2 regions of the Neobacillus sp. C211 genome follow, and region 2 is predicted to be linked to the other one. Evidence: predicted binding sites of a transcription regulator. Region 2 holds the regulator's gene; the other holds the start of a gene.
The links. Region 2 encodes Rex, which represses fermentation and respiration genes when NADH is low (regulators of the CRP and FNR family bind a similar motif). Its sites were predicted from a motif close to TTGTGAAATATTTCACAA; they were not measured.

Region 1 (3,171 bases), on a different contig from region 2:
CTTCAGCAGCAGTGGCTAATACTAAACTGTTTGTTAACACCCTCGGTTCACTCCTTTCAAGAGTTGCTTAACGATAGCAAAAACACATAAATGAATGGCGAGGATTTGTTGATCATCGCCATCTGGAATTTTTCTACTATTATCGGTTTAATACCATGAACGCGATAACTACACCGATAATCGGTAATGCTTCTACTAACGCAACCCCGATAAACATAGTTGTTTGAAGCAAACCACGATGTTCAGGTTGACGAGCGATACCTTCTACTGTACGACCTACGATAAGACCGTTACCAATACCTGCACCTACTGCTGCTAAACCGATTGCGATTGCTGCTGCTAAAACACCAATTGATCCTGTCATTACTTTTTTCCTCCTTAAATGTATAAAACATCAATTAATTTTTTATTTTGTTCATAAAAATGAACGGTGTATTATTAATGGTCGTGACTCACTTTATGAGCCAAGTAAACCATTGTTAACATTGTGAAAATATAAGCTTGAATCGTACCAACGAAAATCGAGAACCCTTGCCATACCAATGTTAGCGGCACAGCTGCAATGGTACCAGCTATTCCTTGATGTGCTAAGCCTGTTGCTAATAGTGATAGAAGCAACTCACCCGCGTAAATGTTACCATATAGACGCAGACCAAGAGTCAGCGTATTGGCAAATTCTTCAATGATCTTCAATGGGAATAAGAATTTCATTGGACTGAAGAAACCTTCTGCATAGCCTTTGACACCTTTTAGCTTGACGCCATAATAATGGGATAGCGCCAGAACCATAACTGCTAGTGTTAAAGTGATGATTGGATCGGCTGTTGGTGATTTCCACCATAGCTTTTCATCCACCACAATCGCAAATGGAAGACCTAACATATTGGATACAAAAACATACATAATTAATGTAATCCCAAGGATGTGGAATCTCCCGCCATCTTTCCAATCCATCGTGCTGTTGATGATCCCTTTAACAAAGTCCATTACCCATTCAAAAAAGTTTTGCATCCCTGTAGGTTTCATTGCCAGCTTTCGTGTGGAAATGACAGCAATTAGGAAAACAATTAGACTTGCTACTGTGATCATCAGCATATTTGCGCCGTTAAACCAAAGGCCCATAAATTTAAACTCTGGAACCTCATGATGCATGTAAACTCACCTCGCTTCCGCTTCATTTATGTACATGCAATGCATGGTAAAAATAATCTATCATAATGACAATATAGGATGTCATTAATCCTATCACTAAACTAATCATATCGAATTGCTCTGGGTATCTTAATGCGATTAACGCAGCAATTCCCGCCACAGCCATCCTCGAAAGTGAACCTAAGGACTTGGGCTTTTTGCCCTCTGTTACCTTTTTATCAAAGCTTTCCGTCTTTCTAACTAGTATCCAAAGATTTAGATAACTAAAGCATGTCCCAAGAATCAGCCCTAGAAATATGGTTTGGTACGAGGTGAAGCCCCAGCCTAGAACATAAATGGACAACAAGTAAAAAATCCATTTGCGCTGCCTGTTGAACATTACTCTGAAATCTGGCATAGTTATTTATCTCCTGAATAGAAATGGCGGATTGAAAGAAGCATGGAATAGGTACCCGCTCCAAGACCTATAAGCAGTCCGATTATTAAGAAAATTGGTTCGGTACCCCAATGCTGATCCAGCCATCTGCCTGAGAAAATACCTATTAGAATGGAACCTACTAATTGGGAGACGATTGCGGACATTAAAGCCATAGCTTGTAATGGGTTGCGGTTGTTTTTACGCATTATAACACATCCTCACTCTGAGAGAATGTCAATCGGGCAAAAAGTAAATTCCATAGCCTAAATACTATCTTTAGATAGATTTATTTACATGAAAACCCTATCATTTACACCCTTAGTTAGCATACAATAGCACCCTGTCAATGTCAATGAAATTACGTGAATTATGCCACAAACTATTTCCTAAAGTATTTTCCAATTTGGAATTTACTCAACAATCTTATTGTAGAGTAAATTGTGAAGGAATTTTGTTCATTTTGTGTCTATTTTGTGAACAATTATAATTATACTAATGGTACAATATTATGAACTTTTATTATGATTTTGTTAAAAAGACCATGTCTTGGTATAGACAAGGTCTTTTCTTAAAATTGCTATTTAGTTTTCTTTCCTCTCAATCGTGATCATCCGTTGGATATGGTCCTCTTTGCTGGCCTTTTTGGCAAAAACCTTTACTAAATAGGTCCCGTTTGCTGGAAGCTGGTCGTCTGGGATTTCCTTGCGAACAAGTCCCTTTTTCACATTGGTAATCGTATCTAAATAGCCGACAAACCGATAATCCTCCGGGTTAAACAAGGCAATCCCAAATTCCTCCGCCCCGCCTGGCAAATACACCTCATAGCGGTACTGCCCTGGTTTGTCGCCTTCGGCAAAATCAAAGCCCATAACCCGTGGATAGTCCGGTTCTTCTAAAACATAGAGATAGGGAATGCGAACCGTTGCCCCGCCCGCCTGCAAGCGGAGATACCCGTCATGAATTTTCCCTTTAAACACCTGCGGGTCCACCGTTAACTCGACCGTTATGTCCTTTGTTTGCTGAGGTTCGAGCGTAAACGAAAGCGGCAGCCTCCATTCCAGTCCCTCGACATATGGCGGGATATCAAACGAATACCGCTGGTCTTGCTGGCTTGTATTTTCGACATGCAGATAGGCTTTATGGACGTCACTCTGTTCCGTAAATTTCCCAAACCGGATACTGCTCGGTGTGACGAGTGTGGTGGCTTGGATTGCTTCGTCGACCTGGATTCTGCCTGCCCCCTGTTCAAAGGTGCGGTAGTAGGCGGGTTCCCTCTGTGTCCCAAGGGTTCGGCCGTTGATGGTAGTGGTCTTACGTCCGGCTCCGTTCGGGATGATCGCCGTACGGTCAACACTATTAGACTTTGCGAGCGGTTTTGCCGTGTTCATCAGGGCCGCTTTGATTTGTTCGGGTGTCCAGTCCGGATGGGCCTGCTTAATTAATGCGCAGGCCCCAGCAACGTGAGGCGCCGCCATACTCGTTCCTTGAAGCGACAAATAGCCGCCCGGAATCGTCGAATTAATGGCTACCCCGGGGGCAACAATATCCGGTTTGATTTCCCAAGTCCCCGTCACCGGACCCCGCGAACTAAAGTCAGCAAG
Region 2 (3,171 bases):
CGCCGCTTAAACTAGATATCATCAAGGATTTGTCATGGAAATTTAACCCATGAAGGACAGAGCGCATCTCTGCCTCATATTGATACCCTCCCTGTTCTTTAAATTTCACCTGAAGATGATCGTACTCTTTTAGGATTCTTTCGTACTTTCCACCGTCTTCAAAAACAAGAGGATCAGCCATTTGTTCTTCAAGGGTGCGGAGTTGTTTTTCCATTAATCGCAGCGGTTCAAAAACCGTCAGCATTTCATCCCATATGGATAATGATGATTCTAACCCGGTATTTTGAGCTAAATAGCCAATTGTCACTTCTTTCGGCTTGATAATTTCTCCGCCATCATGCGACAAGTGTCCGGCAATAATCTTCAATAATGTCGATTTTCCCGCCCCATTGCGTCCAACAAGAGCAACACGGTCCCGAGTTTGTAATTCGAGCTTAATATTCGATAAAATAAGGTCAGCACCATAATATTTTTGTAATTGATTAACCTGTAGCAAAATCATTCTCATTCACCTCTATTACATAGGATTAGTGTACCTTATTCCCGGTATGTCGGCAATAAACTGCTCGCCATATTAGCGGTGTAAGGGTCCTAAATCGTCAAAAAATGTAATATTTAGTTCAAAGTTTCACACACATATAAGGTAAAATAGTGTATGATTTGATGGGAGGATTTTTTATATGGCAGAATTTACGCATTTTAATGAAGAAGGCAGAGCAAAAATGGTCGACGTCAGTGATAAGCCGGAAACGGCACGTACGGCGCTTGCTCATTCCAGCATTACCGTTAGTAAAGAAATTTATGATAAAATAACTAATAATGAGATGAAGAAGGGCGATGTCTTAGCAGTGGCCCAGGTAGCAGCTGTCATGGCAGCAAAGAAGACATGGGATTTGATTCCAATGTGCCATCCGATTCCATTAACAGGTGTTAATATTTCTTTCTCTTGGGAACAGGATAAGGATGAGAATTATCAATTATATATTGCTGCAGCCGTTAAAACGAAGGGGAGCACAGGCGTAGAAATGGAAGCGTTAACAGCGGCTTCCGCGTGTGCCTTAACAGTTTATGATATGTGTAAAGCCGTTGATAAAGGTATGGTAATTGGACCGACGTATCTTGTCGAAAAAACGGGCGGTAAAAACGGTGATTTTAAAAGAGATGAAAGAGTTAAATAAATTTTTAACTAAACCATTCATGGGGTGTGGGAGATTATGAGTAATGAAACAACGAAAATACCACAGGCGACAGCAAAACGGCTGCCCCTCTATTACCGATTTCTAAAAAACCTGCAAAGCTCCGGCAAGCAAAGGGTCTCTTCAGCGGAATTGAGTGAAGCAGTAAAGGTAGACTCAGCAACGATTCGCCGCGACTTTTCCTATTTCGGTGCGTTAGGGAAAAAGGGCTATGGGTATAATGTTAATTACTTAATATCCTTCTTTCGTAAAACCTTAGATCAGGATGAATTAACTAAGGTTGCCTTAATAGGAGTCGGAAATCTTGGCACTGCCTTTTTAAACTATAACTTTTTAAAAAATAATAACACAAAAATAGAATGCGCCTTCGATGTGGATCCCGACAAAATGGGAACCATGATTCGCGAGGTACCCGTTCATCCTATGGATGATTTAGAGAAGGTTTTATCAGAAACTAATATTTCAGTGGCGATATTAACGGTTCCGGCTCCTGCCGCACAAATGATAACCGATCGACTGGTCAAAGCGAATGTAAAAGGAATCTTAAATTTCACTCCAGCAAGGTTAAATGTTCCACCATTAATAAGGGTCCATCATATTGACTTGGCAGTGGAGCTTCAATCGCTAGTCTACTTTTTAAAGCATTATCCAACGGTGGAAATAGATGAAGAATAATTAGTTAAAAAGGCTTTCCACAAAATTTGTGGAAGGCCTTTTGTATGATTAAATCCCTGCTTTTTTTAATTACATAATCTATAAAAATACTTTCTTATGCACTAAGATATAGGTAGATGAAATGCAAGCGGTTACTAACCGGGAAGTGGGGGAAATTCAATGTCAATTTTACGAGATGAAGCGTTAAAAATGCACAAGGAACACCAAGGCAAGGTTGGGATATATTCTAAGGTGGCAGTACATAATGCAAAAGATTTAAGCCTAGCCTATTCACCAGGTGTGGCAGAGCCATGTTTGGACATTTATGCAGACGAAAATAAAGTCTATGATTATACCTCGAAGGGCAATCTTGTCGCAGTTGTATCCAATGGGACAGCGGTTCTGGGGCTTGGAAACATTGGACCAAAAGCTGCGATGCCTGTGATGGAAGGAAAGGCCGTGTTATTCAAATCGTTCGCAGATGTTGACGCCTTTCCCATCTGCTTGGCCACCACTGACACAGACCAGATCGTAGAAACCGTCAAGCTGCTAGAACCAACATTTGGCGGAGTGAACTTGGAGGATATTGCTGCGCCGCAATGCTTTGAAATTGAAGACCGCCTCCGCAAAGCCTGCGAGATTCCTGTTTTTCATGATGACCAGCATGGAACCGCGATTGTAACAGCCGCTGGTCTAATCAACGCGTTAAAATTAGCGGATAAAAAAATTGAAGATATTCGTGTTGCGGTAAACGGAGCAGGTTCAGCTGGAGTAGCGATTGTTAAGCTCCTGCTGCATATGGGCGTGAAGGATGTTATTTTATGTGATACAAAAGGAATTATTTATGAAGGCCGTCCAGTCGGAATGAATCGATTCAAAGATAAAATGGCGCAAATGACAAATCGCGAGCAAAAACAAGGAACGTTAGGGGATGCGCTTATTGACGCCGATGTGTTTGTGGGGGTATCAGCAGCCGGGGCCGTTACAAAGGAAATGGTTAGCGCTATGCACCGTGACCCGATTATCTTTGCCATGGCCAACCCGGTACCGGAAATTATGCCCGATGCGGCCAAAGAAGCAGGGGCTCTTGTAGTGGGTACAGGACGTTCTGATTTTCCGAACCAGGTTAATAATGTGCTTGCTTTCCCAGGCATTTTCCGCGGTGCCTTAGATGTCCGTGCCAAGGAAATCAACGAGGAAATGAAGCTTGCTGCGGTCTATGCAATTGCTGGATTAATTTCAGAGGATGAGCTCCATGCCGATTATGTCATTCCAGATCCATTTGACCCTCGGGTCGCAGCACAGGTAGCAACCGCGGTTG

Region 1: ACSU6B_RS10770 (AtpZ/AtpI family protein) is a predicted target of Rex. The motif match lies at 1,931-1,948, and genes of this name have one in related genera.

What each region holds. Positions count from the first base shown of each region.
Region 1 covers NZ_JBPXRO010000009.1:93,882-97,052, forward strand. Annotated here, with positions in the region: gene atpF (F0F1 ATP synthase subunit B) at 1-40, opposite strand, end outside; gene atpE (F0F1 ATP synthase subunit C) at 140-364, opposite strand; gene atpB (F0F1 ATP synthase subunit A) at 439-1,152, opposite strand; gene ACSU6B_RS10765 (ATP synthase subunit I) at 1,175-1,549, opposite strand; gene ACSU6B_RS10770 (AtpZ/AtpI family protein) at 1,552-1,776, opposite strand; gene ACSU6B_RS10775 (S8 family serine peptidase) at 2,152-3,171, opposite strand, start outside.
Region 2 covers NZ_JBPXRO010000052.1:4,550-7,720, forward strand. Annotated here, with positions in the region: gene ACSU6B_RS27675 (ABC-F family ATP-binding cassette domain-containing protein) at 1-502, opposite strand, end outside; gene moaC (cyclic pyranopterin monophosphate synthase MoaC) at 681-1,178, shown strand; gene ACSU6B_RS27685 (redox-sensing transcriptional repressor Rex) at 1,215-1,871, shown strand; gene ACSU6B_RS27690 (NAD(P)-dependent malic enzyme) at 2,031-3,171, shown strand, end outside.